One region of the Pseudarthrobacter sp. CC4 genome, then DNA from elsewhere that is predicted to be linked to it. Evidence: riboswitches for the same ligand, from Rfam matches in the RefSeq annotation. Region 1 holds a riboswitch; the other holds the start of a gene.
What was found. Region 1 has a riboswitch for cyclic di-AMP ahead of PV768_RS17080 (LysM peptidoglycan-binding domain-containing protein). Riboswitches for the same ligand answer to the same signal wherever they lie in the genome.
Positions count from the first base shown of each region.

Region 2: another riboswitch for cyclic di-AMP. It lies ahead of PV768_RS21595 (NlpC/P60 family protein); the one in region 1 lies ahead of PV768_RS17080 (LysM peptidoglycan-binding domain-containing protein).

Region 1 covers NZ_JARCCZ010000025.1:55,577-71,693, reverse strand. Annotated here, with positions in the region: gene PV768_RS17100 (DUF1810 domain-containing protein) at 1-51, opposite strand, end outside; gene PV768_RS17095 (DNA alkylation repair protein) at 35-604, opposite strand; gene PV768_RS17090 (TraR/DksA family transcriptional regulator) at 601-960, opposite strand; gene PV768_RS17085 (lytic transglycosylase domain-containing protein) at 981-2,321, opposite strand; cyclic di-AMP (ydaO/yuaA leader) riboswitch at 2,561-2,761, shown strand; gene PV768_RS17080 (LysM peptidoglycan-binding domain-containing protein) at 2,765-3,598, shown strand; gene PV768_RS17075 (protein adenylyltransferase SelO) at 3,746-5,221, opposite strand; gene PV768_RS17070 (ribonuclease Z) at 5,218-6,249, opposite strand; gene PV768_RS17065 (hypothetical protein) at 6,317-6,499, opposite strand; gene PV768_RS17060 (phenylacetate--CoA ligase family protein) at 6,719-8,074, opposite strand; gene PV768_RS17055 (SHOCT domain-containing protein) at 8,111-8,368, opposite strand; gene PV768_RS17050 (hypothetical protein) at 8,493-8,924, opposite strand; gene PV768_RS17045 (universal stress protein) at 9,118-9,984, shown strand; gene PV768_RS17040 (DUF4389 domain-containing protein) at 10,052-11,656, shown strand; gene PV768_RS17035 (hypothetical protein) at 11,775-12,113, shown strand; gene PV768_RS17030 (universal stress protein) at 12,231-12,689, shown strand; gene PV768_RS17025 (polysaccharide deacetylase family protein) at 12,738-13,718, shown strand; gene PV768_RS17020 (HAD-IC family P-type ATPase) at 13,737-16,117, shown strand, end outside.
Region 2 covers NZ_JARCCZ010000055.1:401-7,091, forward strand. Annotated here, with positions in the region: gene PV768_RS21590 (transglutaminase TgpA family protein) at 1-2,045, shown strand, start outside; gene PV768_RS21595 (NlpC/P60 family protein) at 2,183-2,959, opposite strand; cyclic di-AMP (ydaO/yuaA leader) riboswitch at 2,963-3,160, opposite strand; gene PV768_RS21600 (alkaline phosphatase) at 3,707-5,227, shown strand; gene PV768_RS21605 (hypothetical protein) at 5,599-6,375, shown strand.

The DNA.
Region 1 (16,117 bases):
GCCGCTGTCCTGGGCTGACACGAAGCGTTTCAGGTCATAGGGATCGTTCATAGCTGACTCCTTTGTGGGGGGCCTCAGTGCCCGACTGCTGCCCAATGCAGGCCGCAGCCCTGCGCAGCCGCCCGTCCGGGTCCTGGCTCCACCTGGCAAGGACCACACCTGCGCGCTGCCGGTCGCGTCCTGCCAGTCCAGCCAATAGCGGCAACACTACGTCGGACAGCAGGGGGTCCACCAACTCGGGGCTTTCCGCGGAACGAAGGAAGCCCTCGATCCGGGTCAGGTCGGAGTGCAGCAGGAGGCCGACCCTTGACTGCAGGAGCACCACGGCGGCCAGGCGCCGCTCAAAAACCGGCCTGCTGCCAGGTTTCGGCTGGCCCCACAGCCCGGACGCCAGCTGGAGCACGGCATCGTGGTCCAGCTCCTTGAACTTCCGCAGGGCGTCCCGGACCGTTCCCCGGACGGCGCCCACCGAAGAGCCGTAGGAGGACAGCACCCCGCCCAGCCGGGACTCGACGTCGTCCGCCCGGTACCAGGCGCCTTCATTCTGCAGGGTGCGGTCGATGAACGCCGCGGCGGCCGCCACACAGTCGGTCCCGCCGTTCATCGGCCACGTCCCGCGGCTGCGTGCCGGATGCAGAACGGTGTCCAGGGCCTGGCCTCCAGCCTTCCCTCCGCGATAGGTTCTCCACAAACCGCACAGATGCCGTACGTGCCGGCAGCGATCCGGGCCAGGGCGGCCTCCACCTGGTCAAGGCCGGCGGTGCTTTGCTGCAGCAGGGCAGCTGCCTGGGACAGCTCGAAGGCAATGGTGGAACCCTCGGGATCGTGTTCGTCGTCGACGTTCGAATCCTGGCGCGCAGAGTTTGCCGAGGCAATGTCGGCGCGGAGCGACGGGAGCAGTGCCACCTTCCGCTTCCGCTCCTCCTCGAGGAGGACGCGGAATCTTTCGAAATCAGGCATGGGAAAAGCCTAGCGCGGTGTCAGTACCAATTCCTGGCCACGGAGTGGTTCCAGGCCGAGCAGGGGGAACCGTACCGCTCGCGGATATAGCCAAGGCCCCACTCGATCTGTGTCCGGTAATTGGTCAGCCAATCGCTGCCGGCGCTGGAATACTTGCCCGGCGGCAGCGCCTGCGGGATGCCGTAGGCACCGGAGTACGGGTTGGTGGCCGTTGTCAGCCAGTTCGATTCCTTGGTCCAAAGCCGGGCAAGGCAGAGGAACTGGTCCGATCCCCAGCCATAGGCCCCCAGCCTGCCCGAGGCGTAGCTTTTGGCACCGGCAGGATCGTTGACCGCACCCGCAGGAGCAGAGGGAATTACGACGGCGGGCGGGCTGGGCGGCGCGGCAGGCGCCGGAGCGGGGACAGGCGGAGCAGGATCCGCCGGCGCAGGGTTGCCGGCCGGAGGATTTTCAGGTGCCAGATCGGCAGGAGCCGGACGCACGGGGGCGGGAGCAGCAGATGGCTGCGCCTTTGCCGCCGCGGCGGCTGCGGCAGCCCGTCGTCGTGCCTCTTCTCCGGCCGCGGCCCTTTTCGCCTCCTGCGCTGCTTCATAAGCGGCCAGAGCCGCCTGTCCACGCCGGAATTCACCCTCAACCGCCGCCGTCGTGCCCTTCAGGGACGCCAACTGCTCGGTCAGCTCCCGGTTGCGCTGCTGTTCTTCCGTAAGCTGGCGTGCCATGGCTTCCTGGGCCGATCGGGCCGCCGCAAGCTTTTCCGCCGCCTCGCCGGACAGCCGTTCACGCTCGGCCCGGGCGGCTTTCTCCTGATCGGCCAGTGAAGCCGTGACTTTCCCCGCGGCGGCTGCCTTGTCCACAAGGCCCGCCGTTTTGCCGCCCACCAGATGCACCACGTTGAGCCCGTGGACATTGTTGTTCCCGATCGCATCAAGGGCCACGAAGAACCCCATGTTCGTACCGCCCGTTTTGTAGGACTGGGCGGCCAGGGCTCCGATGTCCTTCCTGTGGCGGATGAGTTCGGCTTTGGCGGTCCCGGCCTGTTCCGCCAGCGACTCCACTCGGGCAGTGGATGCTGCCAACGCGGCATCAGCCGCTGCAGACTCAGCGGCTGACGCCACCGCCGCGTTGCCCAAGGCCTCCGACTGCGCCTGCAGCCCGTCCAACAGGCCTGCGATCATACCGATCTCTTTTTCCGTGCCGGCCTCGGTCAGCTTGGCCCGCTCCACGTCCTCCCACGAGGGGTAGCCACCAGGCGGAACGCCCTCGGCCGCGCCGGCCGGAGTCAGCCAAACGCTGCCGGCGAGGGCGGCGGCCAGCAGTATCCCGGGCAGGCGGTGCCGGGCATTTAGAACGGAACGGGACATAGTTCGGAAGCTTACCGGCTTCAACCTTCACTTCAAGGATGAGGGGCCTGCATCGTTATACAGCAGAGACAAGCCATCGACTTTCCACGGTGAAAGCCTGAGCGTGCGCGCAGTGCCCGCGACCCAGAGTCGATTCGTTTGCATAAACCGAGAGGAGAACCTCGCATGTTACCCAAACGTGACAATCGGCGCCGGGGCGGGTTATGGTCTTAAGGTGTCCCTCCCAGACGGGACATTCCCCTCAGCTTGCCGAGCCCTGCCGCTGAACCGGGAACCATCGCTATCCAGCTGGCAGGGACGGGGGAACCAAGTTTCCACGGCCTCTCAAGAGGCCTTGGGGTTAAGTCGCTGGCGCCTCCGTTCCTTTCGGAGTTGCTCCCGGCCGGGTATCTCCAGCCCGAACCCGACAGCTCACCCCGCAGGCATGGGAGAGGCGATCAACTGTGTCAAAAATTTCCACCACCGCCCGTCATCGCGCAACTCCGGCCCGCTCCATCATCCTGGAAGGACTGGCTGTTTCGGCCAAGTCCCAAGCCAGGACCCTGGGCCGTCCGGCGCTCGCCGTCGCAGCCGCATCCGGCATTGCCTTCGGCGTCGGAGCCCCGGCGCACGCCGGTGTGACAGGTCCGGACACCACTGAGACCACTAACATCCAGGCCTCCGCCGCCCCGGCAGCAGCAGTTGCAGCCCCCGCCGCCGCGGCCGGAACCGTCCATACGGTTGTATCCGGCGACACGCTTGGCGCCATCTCGGCCGCTTACGGCGTGGCCCTGGGCGATGTCCTGGCAGCCAACGGGCTTTCAATCTCCGCGGTTATCTACCCCGGCGACCAGATCCAGATCCCGGGTGCAGGCTACGCCCCGGCAGCTCCGGCCGCCGCACCCGCCCCGGCACCCGTCCAGACCGCCGCTGCCACGGCACCGGCGAACACGGGGATGAACCTGTCCTACGCCTCTGCCAGCACCGGCACGGGCACCGGAGCAGCAATTCTCGCCTCGGCTTACAGCCAGGTGGGCGTCGGCCAGGACTGCACCGCGATGGTGGAGAACGCCCTGCGTTCCGTTGGCCTGAGCGTCGGCGACCTGGCTCCCACCCAGTTCTTCCAGTACGGCACTGTTGTGGGTTCCCCCGCTCCCGGTGACCTCGTGATCACGGCCGGCCACGTGGGCGTTTACGCCGGCGACGGCCAGGTTGTCAGCGGCGGCGTGAACGGTTACAGCACCGAAGTCCACTCCATCAGCTGGCTGAGCGGCGCTTCCTTCGTCCGCGTAGCGTAACCAACGGCGACGGGGCAGTCCGCTCGCAGCGGGGCAGTCCCACCCTGTGGAAGGGGCTGGAAGGGGCGGCAGCCGGGTTTACCGGCTGCCGCCCCTTCCACGTTCTTAAGGGTCCTTGGGGCTCCCTTGGCTCCGCTGGAATTACGGCTAGGTGCCGCAGAAGGTCCGGTATTTGCCGAAGTCCTCCGGCGGTCCTTCCGTGTAGCGTTCCAGCCCCGGACGCTCCTGGAACGGGGACCGGACAACCTCAAGGAGGCGGTTAAACGGGTCAAGATCGCCCTCGGTGGCAGCGGCCAGTGCTTCCTCCACCAGGTGGTTCCTGGGGATGTACGCGGGGTTCACGCTGTCCATGAGTTCGGCGTCGGGCTTCAGCGCGGCCCAGCGTCCGGCCCAGGCATCGAAAGTCCCCAGGTCCGGCACCATGCCGCGGGCAGGCCTGGAGTTGCCCCGGGCGGCCTGTCCAAGGTTCCGGAAGAATTGCGTGTAGTCAACGGGTCCGTCCTTCAGCAGGCCGATCACGCCATCCACAAGGTCCGAGGCTTCGTCACGTTCCGGGCCTGCCGCAGGGCCGGCAGGCACGCCGAGCTTGGCCTTCATGCCCTCGAACCAGGCATCACTGTACCGGCCGCGGAACGTGCCTAGGGCCTCCACCGCGGGGCCGACAGCCTGTTCCTGGTCTTCGTTGAAGAGCGGCAGCATGGCCTCAGCGAGCCGGGCCAGGTTCCACTCGGCTACCACGGGCTGGTTCGCGTAGGCATAGCGGCCGCCTACATCGATGGAGCTATACACGGCGGCGGGATCAAACGCGTCCATGAATGCGCAGGGCCCGTAGTCGATGGTTTCCCCGGAGATGGTCATGTTGTCCGTGTTCATGACCCCGTGCACGAAGCCCACCAGCATCCACTTGGCCACGAGCTCCGCCTGGGCGGCGACCACTGCTTCAAACAGCGCCAGGTAGGGCTGTTCGGACCGGGCTGCAGCCGGATAGTGCCTGCTGATGGCGTGGTCCGCCAGCCGGCGCAGCAGGTCCATGTTCTCCGTGGCCCGGGCGTATTGGAAGCTGCCCACGCGGAGGTGGCTGCTGGCCACACGGGCCAGGACGGCGCCCGGCAGCATCGTGTCCCGGCGCACCGGCCGCCCGGTGGCTACGACGGCCAGGGCCCGCGTGGTGGGAATGTTCAGGGCGTGCATGGCCTCGCTCACAAGGTACTCCCGCAGCATCGGGCCGATGACGGCCCGGCCGTCGCCCGCGCGGGCGAAAGGTGTACGGCCGGAACCCTTCAGGTGCACATCCCGCAAGCGCCCGCCGTCGGCAACTATTTCGCCCAGCAGCAGCGCGCGGCCGTCGCCGAGCAGCGGTGAGTAGCCACCGAACTGGTGCCCGGCGTACGCCTGGGCTACGGGGGTCGCACCCGGGGGGAGGTAGTTGCCCAGCAGGAGGCGCACGCCTTCCGGCGTCCGCAGGTAGTCGGGTGCCAGCCCCAGCTCGGTCGCCAGCGCGTCGTTAAGGACCAAGAGTTCAGGCTCCGGCGCTTCCTCCGCCTGCCACGGAACGGCCAGCTCCGCCAGTTCACGGGCAAAGCGGCCCTCGAAGACGACAGTTGATTCTGCTGCAGCAGTCATGGGTTAACCCTATCGCCGTCGCTTGTCCGGCCGTTGATGAGCTCATCGGTGACCTCCCCGGCTCGAGGAATGGCATGGCCTGGCAGAGCGGTCCGTTCAGGTGCAGTGGACCGTTCCGGTGCCGTGACGCCATGCCCCGGCCAGCGGCGCCGCCGGGGCATGGGGACGCGTTGCAGGTCCTGCGCGGCGATGACGTCAGTATCCGCCGCACGGGCCCTGGCCTGGACCGCGAGCGGCGCGGCGTCCTCGCCGTACCGTGAGGAGAAGTGCGTCAGCACGAGGGTTCGGGCGGCTGCCCCCGCTGCCAGTTCCCCTGCCTGCCCGGCGGTGAGGTGACGGTACTGGCGCGCCAGCCCGCCGTCGTCATCGCTGAAGGTGGACTCCGCAACGAGGAGGTCGACGCCGTCGGCCAGCTCCTCGGCGCCCTCGCAGGGCGCCGTGTCCATTACGAAAGCGAAGCGCTGGCCGGGCCGCGGAATGCTGACATCATCGAGGCGGACGCCCGCAAGGCTGCCTTCATGCTGCAGGCGCCCGATCGCGGGGCCCGATATTCCTGCCGCGGCAAGGCGTTCAGGCAGCAGCGTGCGGCCGTCCGGTTCCACCAGCCGGTAGCCGTAGGTCTCAATGCGGTGCTTCAGCGGCCGGACGTCAAAGCCTTCGGCCACCGTCCCGCTTCCGCCGTGGGGGCGAAGCCTGAGGTCGATTCCCGGTGAACTGACAGACACGAGGGCGCGCACCACGTCTTCCCCGGATAACGGGTAGTGAAGATGGATAGGGTGCGCCACCCCGTCCAGGGCCATCCGCGACAACACCCCCGGCAGACCAAAACAATGGTCTCCGTGGACGTGGGTGAGGCAAATGCGGGTTATCTGGCTCGCCGGGATCCCCGCGTGGATCATTTGGCGCTGCGTGCCCTCGCCCGGGTCAAAGAGGAAACCTTCCCCGTCCCAGCGGAGCAGGTAGCCGTTGTGGTTCCTGGTCCGGGTGGGGACCTGGGAGGCCGTACCGAGGATGGTGAGGTCGCGCATGGCGGTGGGTGCCAAAAAGCAGGCTCCGGAGGAGTCCGGGACCTGCTTTTGTGGTTGCCGGGTCGGCTTAGCGCCGCCGGAGCATTCCCATGATTTTGCCGGTCACGCCACCGGTCCGGGCTCCTGCGGGGCCCGTCGTGCCAGGTGCCCGGCCCGTGGCATTCAGTCCGGTCCGGCGCGTTGTTCCGGCGGTCCCGGTCCTGCCGGAGAATCGTCCAGCGGCATTCCTGATCATGCTTCCCAAGTTCATGTGAAACTCCTTCAGTATTGATCCTGCCAACCGATATTCATCAGCCTGCTTATGATTTTAGCGTAGTTCGGCTGCAACTAGGGGAAGCAGCAGAAGTTCCCCCTGCATTTGGCCCGATAAGCGCAGGAGCCCCGATCCGTTCTGCTGGCTGGCCGACGTCCGGTAAGGGACACCATTGCCGAACATTTCACCGGAAGCGTCCAGGTCCGTTCCGACGGCTCACGGCCTGAGCCGGCGGACGAAGGGCGCCTTGCCCAACGGTGTCCGCTCCAGCTGGTCCACCACGGACACAGAGACCGGGGTTCGCGCGACGCCGGCTGCTGCGAGGGCTTCGGCCACCGAAGCCTGGATGCCTGCTGTTGTGCTTCCCGCCGTCAGTCCTGCAACGAGGACCCGCAGTCCCGTGGGTTCCTGGACCACCTGCCAGCCGGCGGCGGCTGCCTGGTCCAGGACGTGGTGGAACACGATGGGGTGGACGCTGACAAGGCCTGCCCTGCCTGGCAGCTCAAGCACGTCCTCCAACCTGCCTTCGATATCCTCCATGCGGATGAACGAGCGGCCACAGGGGCATCCGCGCTGCCCCAACGTCACGCTGTCCGACAGCTCATAGCGAATCAGCGGCAAAGTCCGCGAGAACAGGACGGTGACCAAAAGCTTCGCGCCCGTTGACCCGGGCGGTACCGGGACGCCCTCCTTGTCCACTGGTTCGACAATGAGCAGGTCCTCGTAGACATGCCGGTTCCGGTAGACGCACGGTGAAGCGATGCCGGCCGTCTCAGTGGCGGCGTAGACATCGAACGGTGCACTCCCCCAGGCCCTTTCCAATTCCCGGGCAGCGGGCGGGGTGAGCACCTCCGAGGCCGACATCACTGCCTGCGGCGAAATTTTCAGGCGCCCGGCCAGCTGTTCGGCCGCCAGGGGCAAAAGCGCGGAAGCGTAACCCACCAGGACCCGGGGCTGGAACCCGTTCAGCGCCGCCACTGTTTCATGCATGGGTGCGGTCACGTCCAGCCGGAGCGTGGGGACAAGCCCCGAACGCAGCGAAGCGCCAACCACGGCGGACTGGTGGGTGGGGACGCGCGAGCTTACCAGCGCCATTTTAAGCGGCCGGCCGAGGCCGGCCGCTATTCCAGCCCAGTCATTAGCGCGGGCATAGGAAGCCAGCACATGTGCCCATTCCGGCCGGCTCCACACGAAGGTTCCGCGTGGACCGGCGGTCCCGGCTGTCGCCGCAGCCCACCAGCGCCCCCTCCACGGCAAGCCGGGATCACCGTCCTCGGCGGCGAGGGTCCGGAGACGTTGTTCCAGGTCGGCCAGGCTCAGGTCGCGCGTAGTAAGGACCTCGTCGAAGTGGCCCATGAGGTCGGCCTTGGTCACGGGCGGCAACTGGGCAAGGGGAGCCCCGTAGAGCCCTGCATGGCGGCGCCGGTAGAACTCAGACCCGGCATAGGCGGCCGTCCGCAGTCTCTGCAGGGCACGTTCCTGGTGGGCAGCAATCCGGACAGGGCTCCAGCGGTCCCGCCGCTTCAAGGCAGCCCGAAGAACGAGCACCCGGGCTATGAGCCGCACATCCATGCGATCCGGCCTTGGAAGAGCCGGCGCGGCGGCGCGTCAGGCCCCGCGGGCGCGGCGGAGGGCGGAGAGGCGGGCCGAGTATTCCGTCTCGTCTATTTCACCGCGGGCAAACCGCTCGGCCAGCAGTTGCTCCGCACTGCCGAGACTGTGGCCTCCGCCGTCCCTGCGGTTGCCGCCTGACATCGAGCGGGCAAAAACCACGATGGCGACGATGATTGCACCCCAAAAGAGGATGAAGCTCACCACCATCAGGATGTAGCCCCAGGCGCCCATGTTCCCGTCCCACCACATCATCCCTGCATCCTCACCTCGCGGAGCCCCGCCACTGCTCCCTGTTCGATGATCCATCCGGCCCGTGTGCGGTGCCAGAGTCTTTCGTCCCCAGGATGAATGGCCAGGTCAGGACAGCCGCGGCCCCTCAGCGCTCCAGATCGTCGGGTTCGAACTCACTTAGAGGGGAGCCGCCAAAGCTTTCCGTGTCGTCACTGCCCTCAGCCCCTGGTCCGTTCGGATTCCCGCCGAAATCCACATCGGCAACGGCCTCCTCCAAGGTGGGCGTTACGGGACCGTCCTGGGCTTCATCCGCTGCGTAACCTGCCTGGGCTGATCCTTCACGGAATGCCTGGTCGCTGATGAAGTCCTCTTCTTCCCCGGAGACCGCCTCGTCCTGGAGCAGCGGATCGTCCTGCCAGCGGTCCGGATTGTTTTCGGCCGCTCCCGGATAGCCGTCCGGTTCGCCCTTCACCGGGTCAAGTTCAAATGATGCAGCCGCGCCGGGGGCCTCATCAAGGAGCACGTCGTCATCCCGGACAACCTCAAGGCCGTCGTCAGGGAGGTTCTGTTCCGTCATGGTGATGCCTTTCTCTTGAACAGCCAATGGCTCTTGGACAGGCAAAGCGAACAATAGTAAGCATACTGATGAAATAGGGACGGCGCTAACTTCCCCCCGGCACGACTTGCCGTGACCTTTGGCCCTATATCTCCCGGGGGCACAGCGCCAGTCTTGAACTGGACCCGCCCGAGAAGAAACAGGAAGCCCGGCCATGACAACTCGCAAACCAATCGCAGTCGCCACCAACGACTCCCCCCAGAGCCAGGCTGCCGTGCTCTGGGCTGCCCGCCGGGCCGAACGTTCCGGCCTGCCACTGGTGATCCTCCACGTCGTGGACGACCGGTGGGCGGCTGATCCGTATCCGTGGATCGGCGTTCTCGAGGAGGCGGGCGACAAGCTCCTGCAGACTGCCGCCGGCCGTATCCGGGGGGCCTTCCCCATCAGCGTTACCACCCGGCTTCTTACCGGAAGCGTGGGAGGATCGCTGGCGAAGTATTCCGGCAAGGCATCCATGGTGGTTGTGGGCTCAGGCACGGGCCACCTCGGCGGAACCCTTGCAGACCGGGCGCTGCAGGTTGCGGCTTCTTCAAAGGTTCCCGTTGCGGTGGTAGGTACACAGGAGCTTGAAGGCCGGTCCGGCGTGGTGGTGGGAGTCGACGGCTCCAGGGAGGCAACCCAGGCTGTGGCCTTCGCCGCAGCCGAGGCTGACCGTGAGGGGGACGACCTCACTGTGGTCTATGCCATCAACGCGCCCGACCGAGTTACGGATGCGGGCCTGCTGACCACCAGCCTGGCCGACCTTGTTACCGAGGAAGAACGCATCGTCCTGTCCGAAACAGTGGCCGGTCTCAACGAGGACTATCCGAGCCTGACGGTGCATCGCGTGCTGGAGACCGAAAGGGGACCGGTGGAATCGTTGGTTGATGCTGCCTCCGGGGCCAGGATGCTCGTGGTGGGCAGCCGCGGAAGAGGCGGAATCAAACGGCTTCTGCTCGGTTCCACAGCCTACGGCGTCCTCAAGCACCTGCCGTGCCCTACCGTGATCACCCGGATCCAGGCAATCAAGAACACACCCTAGGAAGCCCTGGCAGCTGCCCACTCCCCCGCACACACCTGTCCCATTCCCTACGTTCCGGGCCGGCACCATGAAAAAGACTGCTGCAGTAATCATGCTTATCCTCGGGATCCTGATCTCAATCGTCGGGGCCACCATCCTGGCCGGAGGTGCCGTGGCGTCCGTAGTGGGGACCGCCCAAGGCGACGGATACCTCACCACCCGCACGGAACGCCTCTCCGTTGGATCCCACGCCCTGACCTCGCCCAGGCTCGAGGCGGTAGGCGGGGGCGTACCGCCCCGCGTTCCCTTCGACGTCGGTACGCTCAGGCTGCGCGCCTCTTCCCTGGACCCCGGCAAGGAGATCTTCGTGGGCGTCGCCCCGCAGGCCGACGTCGAGCGATATCTTTCGGGCGTGCATCACTCGGAGCTGATTAAAGTCGACAGCCGGCCCTTCCGGGCCGAATACCGCGACATCCCGGGCACCGGCACCCCCGTACCCCCGGGAGAGCAAACGTTCTGGAGCACCTCTGCCTCCGGGGCCGGCCAGCAGGATCTCACGTGGGACCTTGCCGCAGGCAATTGGGCGATAGTCATCATGAATGCCGATGCCAGCCCCGGGGTCAATGCCGAAGTGCAGGCCGGTTTCCGCTCCGACCTGATCCGGCCCGCGGCAACGGGGCTGCTGGTGGGAGGCGCCGTTGCGCTGGCAATCGGGATTCCGTTGCTGATCCTGGGAGCCGTCGGACTCGGCCGGCACACGGGGCCGCACTCCGGCGGGCCGGCCGCGCCACCACCCGGCTACGGACCGCCCCCCGGATACGCACCACCCCCCGGCTATGGACCGGTCCCCGGATATGCACCACCACCCGGATACGCAGGCGGAGCACCGGGAGCGGAAGGCACCCCAGGAGGTCCCGGTTATCCGGGCTCACCGGGAACTCCGCCCCTGCAACAGCCCGGCCAAGGCGACCGGGCCGACCGCGCACCCTACCCGGCCCGGCTCTTCGGCGACCTTGACCCGGCCTTGTCGCGAGCAATGTGGCTGGTCAAGTGGTTCCTTGCCATCCCGCATTTCATCGTGCTGTTCTTCCTCTGGTTTGCGTTCGTCGTAACCACCATCGCGGCGTGGTTCGCCATCCTGTTCACCGGGCGCTATCCCCGGCCCCTGTTTGACTTCAACGTCGGCGTCCTGCGCTGGAACTGGCGAGTGGCTTTCTACGCCTACGCCGCTGCAGGAACGGACCTCTACCCGCCGTTCACCCTGGCACGCACCAATTATCCTGCCGATTTCGAGGTGGACTACCCGGAACGCCTCTCCCGGGGGCTGGTCCTGGTCAAGTCGTGGCTGCTTGCGATCCCGCACCTGCTCATCGTCGCAGCCTTCTCCGGCACCCCCTGGAGCTGGCAGGCGGAGACCGATGATTTGGGAACCACCTACCAACGGAGCACAGGCCTGTCGCTGCTGGGCCTGCTGGTCCTGGTTGCAGTAGTGGCCCTGCTCTTCACCGGCCGCTACCAGCGCCCGCTGTTCGACCTGATACTCGGCATCAACCGATGGATCTACCGCGTCCTGGCCTATGCGGCCCTGATGCGGGACGAGTACCCTCCGTTCCGGCTGGACCAGGGCGCCCGTGAGGTACCGCCTCCCCCTGGCGGGACCGCCGTACCAGGAGCCACCCCGCCCCTTGAGTGAGGGCCTGCCTTGATGCTGCCGGAGCGTCCTGCCGCCTGCCGGTCAGCCTCTATTACAGGCTGCAAGCCCGCCCTAAACTGGTTCTGCAATCAGCGGCTGCGGACAAGAGGAGAAGGCCATGGCGGTCATCGAGCAGGTGCGCGAAGGAATGCACGTCGTAGCGTCGGACGGGAAGAAAATCAGCAAGGTCGAGGACCTGAAAATGGGTGATCCGGAGGCTGTGACCTCTGACGGCCAAACAGACCCTGAAACGGGAGGCCTCGTCAATACGGCGGTCGATGGGTTTGCCGCCACGTCCAGGTTGCCCCACCACACCGCAGAGAGGCTCCTGCGGATCGGCTACGTGAAAGTCGACAGGTCCGGCTTGTTGGCTGGTCATGCCTACTTCGCATCGGATGAGTTGGACCGGGTCGAGGGCGATACGCTGTGGCTGAAGGAGGGCCGGCACACCGACTAGCCTGGCCCTTCCCACCCCTCGGCACTGCCGCCTGCAGTGACTTTCGGCCCTACCTTTGCGGGAGCCCGCCGGGACACTATTGCCAGTGTGGCCGCACGCGCCGCATGAGGAGCTGAGATGAATACTTCCGGAGCGCCGTTCGCACGGATACTGGTGGGGGTCGACGGATCGGAGGCTTCCATTGAAGCCCTGCGGCAGGCCCAGCGGCTGGCGGTGCCCCTCGGGGCGAAGGTCCTGGCCAACGCCTACTGGGATTATCCGCAGGTCTACACAGGCTACGTGATGATGGGCATTGAGGGCTTCGAGGAACGCGCGGGGGAAATCCTGGCTGAGGCGGTCAAGACCGCCTTCGGTGACGAAACGCCGTCGAACGTCATTTCCACGCTGGTCCGCGGCCATCCCCGGGAATCACTGATCGAAGCCAGCCGCGACGCGGACATGGTCGTGGTGGGGAGGCGCGGCCACGGCGGCTTTGGCGGGCTGCTGCTTGGCTCAGTCAGTTCCGCCCTGGTGGCCCACGCCCATTGTCCCGTGCTGGTGGTCCACACACCGGAAACCCACACGGCCTTGTCCTAGGCAGGGCAGCTTGGGCCGGCGCACAGCAGGTACAGACCGTTGACAACAATGCGGCAGGGCGGACGACGGCGGGTGGCGGCCGTGGCGGCCGCCCTCGCCCTGCTGGCCCTCGCCATAGTCCTGGCCCTCTTGCTAAGGGCGCCGGGAGGCCCGCCGGCGGCAGGGCCGTCAGGCTCTGCGAGCCCCTCCGCAACCCCGGTGGCGTCAAGCCCCAGCCCCGATGCATCCAGCGCCGTTCCCTCGGCCTCGCAGCCTGCGGAAGCCTCGACAGAACCACCCGAGGCCGGCCAAAATCCCGTCCAGCCGCCGGTTACCGTACCTCCCGTCCCTGTTCCCCCGCCGTCGGAGCCCGTTGCCACCTCTGGCCCGGTTCCGCCCGCAGCTCCCTTTCCGGCCTCGCTCCGTGACCAGGACCTCACGGTCATCCCTCGCGCCGGGCAGGTCGTGGCGCTGACTTTCGACGCGGGGGCCAACGCTGCGGGGCTGCCGAAAATCCTCTCCACCCTGTCCGCAAAAGGGGTTGCCGCCACGTTCTTCCTGACCGGGAACTGGGCAGACACCAATCCCGGAGGGGTGGGGCAGATTGTTTCCGCGGGGCACCGGGTGGCCAACCACTCCATGACCCATCCTGGTTTCACCGGCCTCGACGGTACCGGGATTGCGCAGCAGGTGCGCGGAGCGGAACAGGCCATCCTGGCCGCCGGCGCCGACCCCACGCCGCTGTTCCGCTTTCCCTTCGGGGAACGCGATGCCCGGACCATTGCCGCTGTCAACGACCTGGGCTATGTTGCAGTCCGCTGGACTGTGGACACCCTGGGCTGGAAAGGCACCAGCGGCGGGATCAACACGCAGATCGTTGCCGACCGCACACTGGCTGGCCTGCAGCCGGGCGAAATTGTCCTGATGCACATCGGCTCCAATCCCAACGACGGCACTACCCTGGACGCCGATGCCCTGCCACAGATCATCGACCGGATCAGCGCCGCGGGGTATGGCTTCGTCACCCTCGACGCGCTGCTGGCCCCGTAGGCAAGGAGGGCCAGACCCATGGCTAAGGCCCGGCAGGCAGGGCCTGGAGGCAGAAAATCCGGTCCGGCCGCGAACGGTATGCCTGATCCGGCCCACCACGGCCTTCCCCTGCACGAGGTGGTCCTCCTGCTTGGGACAGACCACGTGCGGGGCCTCGCTTCCGCGGAGGTGGCCCGCCGTCAGGAACAGTTCGGTGCCAATGCCCTGCCGCGCTCACGGGGTGCGGGAATTCTCCGGAAACTGGCGCGGCAGTTCAACAACCCGCTGGTTTACGTCCTGCTGGCCGCGGCCGCCGTCACTCTCGCCCTGGGCGAGTACCTGGACTCGGGCGTCATCCTCGCCGTCGTCCTGGTGAACACGGCGATCGGCTTCGTCCAGGAGGTGCGGGCAGAGGCTGCCCTGGATGCGCTGCATTCCCTCGTCCGCACCCGTGCCGTGGTCACAAGGGACGGGCAGAGGCGCGAGGTTCCCTCCGAGGAGCTGGTACCGGGGGACCTCGTGCTGCTCGAAGCCGGCGACAAAGTGCCGGCGGACCTCCGGCTGGTCAGGTTGTCCGGCCTGCGCGCGGATGAGTCAGCGCTGACGGGAGAATCCGACGCAGTCGCCAAGGACGAGGTGGTACTGCCCCCGACCACCCCCGTCGCGGACCGCCGGAACATGGTCTACAGCGGCACCCTGGTGACCGCGGGCAGCGGGGCAGGCGTCGTCGTCGCAATCGGCGGCGAGACGGAACTCGGCGAGATCCATCGGCTTATGGGTGCGGTGCAGCCGGTGGCTACACCGCTGACCCAGAAACTGTCACGCTTCAGCATGACGCTGACGGTGGCCATCCTTGCCCTGGCCGCCGTGGCTTTCCTTGCCGGCGTGGCACGCGGCCAGGAGCCCGCGCAGATGTTCACCGCCGCCGTCGCACTGGCTGTGGGGGCGATTCCTGAAGGCCTGCCGGCAGCGGTCACTGTAACCCTCGCCATCGGTGTCCGCCGCATGGCCCGGCGCCGCGCCGTGGTCCGGCGGTTGCCGGTGGTTGAGACGTTGGGCAGCACCACCGTTATCTGTTCGGACAAGACCGGCACCTTTACGGAAAACCAGATGACGGTGCGTGCGCTCTGGACACCGTCCGCAAGGTACGAGGTGACAGGTTCCGGTTACGGCCCGGAGGGGCAGGTCCTCCGCGCCGGGGCCGGCGTCCGGGCGGCCGGAACCGCCACGGACCGGACGGCGGCGGCGGCGCAGGACGAGGCGCTGTACTGGTCCCTTCTGGCGGGAGGCGCCTGCAATGACGCCAGGATCATCAGGGAGGGACAGCACTGGCAGGCCCGGGGGGACCCCACGGAGGCGGCCATGGTGGTGGCGGCAGGGAAGGGCGGCGTGGAGGCCGGGGAGTTCCTTTCCTCCCATCCGCGGACCGGCACGCTGCCGTTCGCCTCGGAGCACCAATACATGGCAACCCTCCACACCTCCGCCTTCCCGGACGGCAGCGGCACGGGGTCCGGCATTGTGCTGGTCAAGGGCGCGGTGGAACGCGTGCTGGAGCTGTGCGCGGGGCAGATGGATCACCAGGGCCGCACCATGCCGCTGGCCAGGCAGTCAGTACTCGATGAGGCCCACCGGTTCGCCGGCACCGGGCTGAGGGTGCTTGCCACGGCGATGATGCGCCTTCCTGCCGGCGGCGCCCTGGCCGAGTCAAGCCTGCACGGGCAGCTGACGCTGACGGGACTGCAGGCCATGTTCGATCCGCCGCGGGAGGCAGCGGCGGCATCGGTGCAGGCCTGCCACCAGGCGGGCGTGGCAGTGAAAATGATCACCGGAGACCACGTGGGAACAGCCGCCACCATTGCCAGGGCGGTGGGCCTGACCGCGGACCGGGCGGACGGGACGGCACTGACCGGAACTGAACTTGACGCGATACCCGCGGACGGACTGCCCGACGCCGTCGAGCGGGCAACGGTCTTCGCACGGGTGTCCCCCGAACAGAAGCTTCGCCTGATCGGCGCCCTGCAGTCCCGGGGAAACGTCGTCGCCATGACAGGCGATGGCGTCAACGACGCACCGGCCCTGAGGCAGGCGAACGTGGGCATAGCCATGGGGCGCTCTGGAACGGAAGTGGCCAAGGAGGCCTCGGACATCGTCCTCACCGACGACGACTTTGCCACCATTGAGGCTGCCGTTGAGGAAGGCCGGAACGTCTTCGACAACCTGACCAAGTTCATCGTCTGGACCTTGCCCACGAACATGGGGGAAGGCCTGGTGATCCTGGTGGCAATCCTGATCGGGGCAACGCTCCCCGTCCTGCCCACCCAGATTCTGTGGATCAACATGACCACCGCTGTGGCCCTGGGCCTGATGCTTGCCTTCGAGCCGAAGGAACCGGGCCTTATGTCCCGCCCGCCACGGGCCCC
Region 2 (6,691 bases), on a different contig from region 1:
AGGCTGGAGACCGGTTGGCCTTTCTGCTCGAAAACGCCGAACTTACCGTGTCATCCGAGTTGGCACCGGTGGTCCCTGGTGATGGAATCCTTTTGATTACCTGCGCGACCATCGGTCTGACGGCAGTGCTCGTTGATACCCTGGCCATCACCTGCAGGATGCCGGCGACCAGTGGCCTGCCCCTGCTGGCTGTCCTTTCCATCCCCGCAGTCATCATTCCCGAAAGCGTGGGTGTTCCCGCGTTTACTGCAGCCGCCGCCGGCTACATCTTCCTCCTTGGCTCGGGGCAGTGGCGGGAAAGCTTTGACGTACACAGCCGGGCAGCGCACTCAACTGCCGGCTACCTCGCTCGTGCTGTGTCTCTCGGGGCGGCCGCGCTTAGCCTGACTCTTTTTCTGCCAACCGTCATCCCGGGCTTCAACGCAGGAACGTTTCCCCAGGGAGCCCGGTTGCAGTGGTGGGGCGCCGCGTCCGGGCTCGACCCAAGCATAACGCTGGGAAACTCGCTCAGGGAGCCTGACGGTTTTGGTCGAATCACGTATGCCACCACTGCCGATGAACCACTGTATCTGCGGCTTGCGACACTGGAGGACTTTTCGGGCAAACGATGGCAGCCGGACCCACGCCTGGACTCGCGCCGATCCGGCATCAGGGAGATGGGAAAGAGAGCCGGCCTTCCGGTCCGTAGCGGGAGTGTGATCACCACCCGGATCGATACCCGAAGTTTTACGAGTCCCTGGTTGCTGGCACCCTATGCCCCGGTGAGCATCTCTGGACTTGATGGCAGGTGGACATGGGACCCGCGAAACCTGACTGTGCTGTCGGCCAAGGGGGAGACAGCAGCCTGGCAAAGCTATCAGGTGATCAGTTCAACACCGGAGTTAACGAGTGAGTCACTGGCCGGCATGGGCCCTGTCAGGGAAGATGAGGTCGATGCCGGGTTCAGCTCCCTGCCCGGGGAGCTTCCACCCATCGTCAGGGAAACCGCACAATACCTCACCGAGGACCTGATCAACCCCTACAACAAAGCAATGGCCATCCAAAATTACCTGCGGGGTGGCGACTTCACCTACTCCCTGCAGGCACCCGTCGAAGGAAACTACGATGGCACCGGCCTTGAAGTCATTGGACGGTTCCTTGAAGTGAAAGCCGGCTACTGCGTCCACTTCGCCGGAACCATGGCTGTCATGGCACGGCTGGCCGGGATCCCGAGCCGCGTCGCCGTCGGTTACGCCCCAGGGGACCCAACCGGGAACACCGTTATGGTCGGCGGGGAAGAGCTGCCCGAATTCGCCGTTGATTCCAAGGACGCCCATGCCTGGCCAGAGCTGTACTTCCGCGGTGCCGGCTGGGTTAGATTCGAACCGACTCCTTCCCGCGGAGTCGTCCCCGGCTATGCGCAGCAACCGGCAACTCCTCAAGGGCTCGCGGTAGAGGACGACTTCAGATCCGAAGGCTTGCCCGTGCCGGACATCGGGATATCCCCGACTCCTGCCCCAGGACCTCCAGGCATCGGCACGCCGGGCACGTCCGCCCCTTCCGGTATGGATCGCAGCGTTTTCACGGGCGCGGTTTTGGCCCTGCTACTTCTGGCCTCCGCACCATTTCTGGTCCGCATCGTCAGATCCGGTGGACGAAAGCGCCGATTTCTCAGGTCAAGTCCGGGACAAGCAGCCAGCATCGCCTGGGCCGAGACGACCGAAAGCGCCGTTGATCATGGTTACCGTCCGAGCCCCGCAGAAACACCGCGGAATTTCACCAGCCGGCTGATGTATCAAGCCCGGTTCAACGGCCCGGCCATCGAATCACTGACCAGGCTCCGTCACGCCTACGAACTCCAGATCTACTCCGCTGCTGCAAACGCGAAACCCGGCCCCGGGCCCGGGGCTCCAACATGGGCCGACGTCCAGAAAGTTAAAAGGGCCTTACGAGATTCCAATACTCTTCCCGCACGTCTGGAAGCCAGGCTCCTGCCGAGATCGCTCCAGGAGGCCCAGTTGCACACCGACAAGAAGCAGCCGCGGCAGGCCGTACCCAAACTGTGACCGAGCGGCCGGTCTGGTCCTTGCGAACAGGCCGGTAGTTTAAAAACGGCGTTCAGAGGCCCATGCTGCTCAAGAAATACTGAAGGCCGGTGATTCGCCGCCCCCAAGGCACCGAATCGCCGGCCTTCAGAAATTTATTAGCCTGCCCGTACGAAGGTGACAGCACCCTTTGACGTCATCCACGTCAGCGGGTGAACAGCGGTTTCGTTCTTGCCGTTCAGGCCGGAGCTGAGAACCTGGCCGTTGCCGACGTAGATGCCTACGTGGCCGGGCTGCATGACCATGTCACCGGGCTGCGGATCGGAGACTACAGTGCCGTAGTTCATGAACTGCATCGGACCAAGGTCTCCGACAGGGATGCCGGCAGCATTAAGAGCGTTCTCGACCAGTCGTGTGCAGTCCTGGATCATGCCGATCTGGGCGTAGGCCGAGGAGACCATGGTGGCGTTGACTCCGCCTGCCGGGGCGGCTGCCGGCGCGGCAGCAGGGGCGGGGGTGACGGTGACTTGGGCCTTGGCCGGCGCCGCGGCGTTCGCGACGGCAGTCGCGGCGGGCACGGCCGCCTTGGGTGCCTGAACGGCGACAGGCGTTGGCGCTTCGATGACAGGAGCGGGCGTCGTCTTTACGACGGGGCGCTCGTAGGAAATCTGGACTGTCGAATCTGCGCTGAGCGGCGCCTGGACCTGGCTGGCAACCTCCAGGGTCGAGGCCGGCTCTGCCTCGCGCTGGGTCGGGGCATCTGCTGCCTGGGCTGCAACGCCACTGGTAAGAACGAGTCCGGAAGCTGCTGCAATGACGGCCGCCTGGCGGCCCACACCGCCGGCGTTGTCGGTGACGGACTTGGTCAGGACTGCAAGGGCGCTGGTGTGGACGGGGACCGCGCGGTGGCGGCCGTGAGCACGGCGAATGGACATGAAAGGGCCTCTCCCACTGCCTGCGGGGTTAGCTGTCGGATTCGGATGGGAGACACCCGGCCGCAGTTCCAGCACAAGGCAGGAGTCGCGGCTTCACCCCAAGGCCTGCCCGAAGCAGGCCACAATTGGTTTCCCCGTCTCTGCCGGACGAATGATGCGAACGGGTCCCGAGGCAGCGGCAGAGTTAGGCAATCTGCTCAGGAGTGCCGCATTCTGAGACCGGCACGCGTCTGACCCTACTCGAAAACCCACGACGTTGTCACATTTGCATAACGCAGAGCCGCAGATCCTCTTATTGGATGCATAAAGGACGGCACTAAGGACCGGGGATGAACAATTGCGCTGCCGCCTCCATGTACTGCCCTGTGCCCGTATTCCTGTCCGGTCGGCCACGTAGTCATCTCGGGAGTCTGAAACATGCTCTTAGAAAACAGAAGACGAAGACGAATTGCATTTTCCGTCGGGCACTTGCGAGGAGGCTCTTGTTTAAGGGCTGCCTCTGGAACAGACCCCGCTGGTGGGCCTCACCGCGTAGTAAGGCAGGGCCGGCCCAACCGGATTAAGGCTGAGTTGTCCTGAACTTACTCGATGTCCTGGAACACGAGCCGTATCCTTTCTGAATGGATCCAATTCCATTGCTTCGAGAAACCCATGCTGCGGCTGTGGTACCTCTAGGGCCAGCCCTACAAACACCGCCGCCCCTGAAGCCGACATACGCCCCCGCCGCTGAACAGGAAAGCACCGCCGATGACACAAGCTCCGGCCGCCGTCACGCCCGCCGACTCTGAACGGAAGATACGCAGGATCATTTGGGTCGTCCTGGGAGCAGCCGTGGCAACCGGGATGATCTGGTACGCGGTGTTTAACGCCACGAAGTCAGCACCTGCCACAGCCGAGAATGTTATCTACCTGCTTGGTGACGGCATGGGCCGAACCCAAGTCACGGCGGGCAGGGAGCGTTTCTACGGGGCCGAGGGCAGGCTGGTGATGGAAACCCTCCCTGTTCACGGCTCCGTCAGCACCTACGCTGTGCAGAAAAAGTCCGGCCAGCCGGGCCAGGCCGACTTTAATCCGGAACTGGTTACCGATTCCGCCGCCGCAGCCACGGCCTGGGCCTCCGGGATTAAAACCTATAACGCTGCCCTCGGGGTGGACGCCAAGGGGGCCTTGGTGCCGACGATCATGGAGTTGGCCAAGCAGGCCGGCTACCGCACCGGCAATGTCTCCACCGCCGAAGTTACCGACGCGTCGCCGGCCGGGCAGATGAGCCACGTCCTGTCCCGTGGCTGCCAGGGACCCGACTACTCCGCCGACGCGTGCCAGGACACCGAGATCACCGGCAAACCGTTGCCTGCCAGTGATGTGCGGGTGACCCCCGTCGCAGACCAGATTGCGCGCAACGGCACCACGGACGTCATTCTCGGTGGCGGCCTGGGCCGCTTCGATGCCTCGGATGAAACCGCGCTGAAGGAGCAGGGCTACGCAATCCTGGGTTCAGTCTCCAACCAAATCCCTGCCACCCGGACAGCCCTGAACGCGGTCGCACAGGAGAAGGTCTTTGGCTTGTTCAACACGGGAAACCTGACCGTCGAAAAAGCCAAGCAGGACAACCCCGAAGATCCCGAGGCGAAGGAGCCATCCCTGTCGGAGATGACAAAGAAAGCCATCGAGCTTCTTGACCGGAAAACCAGCGGCAAGGGTTTTTACCTGCAGGTTGAAGGTGCCTTGATCGACAAACGCTCCCACGACAACGACGCGGCCCAGACCCTGGAGGAAGTCGAAGCTTTCGACGACGCCGTCGCCGCAGCCCTGGACTTCGCCAAGAAGGACGGCAATACCCTGGTCATCGTCACCGCAGACCACGAAACCGGGGGTTTCAACATCATCGAAAAGGGCACCTTCACCAATGCCGAAGCAGCCGGACCCCCCGTCAACGTCGACTCCGGCAACCCCGCCAATAACTCCACCCCCACCCGGTCCGACGGAAACTCCAAGGACACGGACCGCTCAACCGGGATCACCAACGGAACCGGCGCAACGGACCCGAAAAACTTCGGCCCCGCCACCTTCCGGACCCCGAGCGACCCGCCCCACGTCAAGGACGGCTCCAAGGAAGCCAGTCTCTGGCTGACCTACGCCTCGGGCAACCACGCCGGCGCCGACGTGCCCGTGTACGCCTACGGCCCAGGCTCCGAGCAACTGCACGGCAGCGTGGACAACACCGACCTGTTCGACATCGTAGGTAACGCCCTGGGCGTCCTGCGCTGACCCTGGCGAAAAATCAGAACTGCAAAACTGCCACGGCCCGGGTCAAACTCGACGGGACTCCCGGCGGCCTGCAAACCGATCGGCCAAGTGATGCAGGCACACCACCCGGGGGACCCCGTTAAGGTCCGGAACAAACTGCGGCAACCGGTCGGTGCCAGGGCAGCTGAGCCCGGCAGCCTACTGCGCGCGCTTGTTCTTCACCCTTCGCCACTGGCTGGGTGCCGGCTGTGTACCTCTCGAAATGCGGGTGCGGAAACCCGCATAACTTCCCCGTGAATCTTCCCTAGCAGATTTTGGGCATGGGACGCTGGGGAATCGCTTGTGAATCAACGACTGACACTTGGCCCCAGCCAGTTTGTCAAGGAGGCAAGATGCCAGCCATCCCTCGGTGGTACACCCCAGCAGCTGTACGGTTCAGAACCGATTCCCAGACCTGGGGAATCGCCCCGCGCCAGGCGCTGCTGGTGGCCCTGCTTCCCTTTATCCTCGCCGTTGTCGCCGCGGCTACTGTTCCCTTCAAGGAGCTCTATCTCTGGCTGGTTGACGAGGATTCCCTGATCGAATGGCTCCAGGTTCTCTGCCTGCTGGGCGCATGCATCTTCTTGCCCCTGATCACCCTCCGCCTGCTCCGGGCCGGGCGTCTGGGCATCGCACTGCTCTATGGTGTGGTCACTCTCGGCGTCTGGTTTCTCACGGGCGAGGAGATCTCCTGGGGCCAGCGCATCTTTGGCTGGGACACCCCCGAAGACCTGGATGCGGTCAACCGTCAGGGGGAGACCAACCTGCACAACCTCCGGGGAGTGCAGGAGCTGGTCCCCTCCGCCATGCTCCTTGCCAGCCTGTACGGTGCATGTGCCCCGCTGGTGTGGGCAGCGGTCGGCTCACGGCGGGACGTTGCGCCCAAACACCTGCTCGTTCCACCGCTCTTTCTCGTGCCGGCCTTCCTGTTGGCCGCGGGCTATCGCCTGTTCCGCCTACTAATCTGGCCGGAACCGACTTTCGTTATCTCAGAATATGGCGAGGTGATGGAACTATGCCTGTACCTGGGGCTTGCGGTGTTCTGTTGGCTCAACCTGCGCCTCCTGCGGCAGCTGGAGGCGGCCCCGGGTGTGCAGGATCTATCTCGTCCCTTGCCCCGCAGGCCCTGACTGTCAGGCATGTGCAGTCCCATTGGCCAGCAGCATCCTGCGTAGCAGGGCCTCCCTCAGGGGCACTTGACCGGCCGGAAACCCAGCCAGACGGCACCACAAAGCGGCTATCGCTGGGGCGAACCCCGCGCCCCCGCTTCCCTTAGACACGCCTGGCCGGGGTCATCGGCCGTTTCCTCGCGGGTCTTCAACTCAAGTGCTCGGTCAACGTCCCGGGCGCCCCGGGAGGGGCCAAAAGGAACCGTCCTGCCGGGCAAGGACTGGTTGTAGGAAGAACGTCGTTTAGTGCAGGCGACCTCGGTGCATCCGCTTGAGA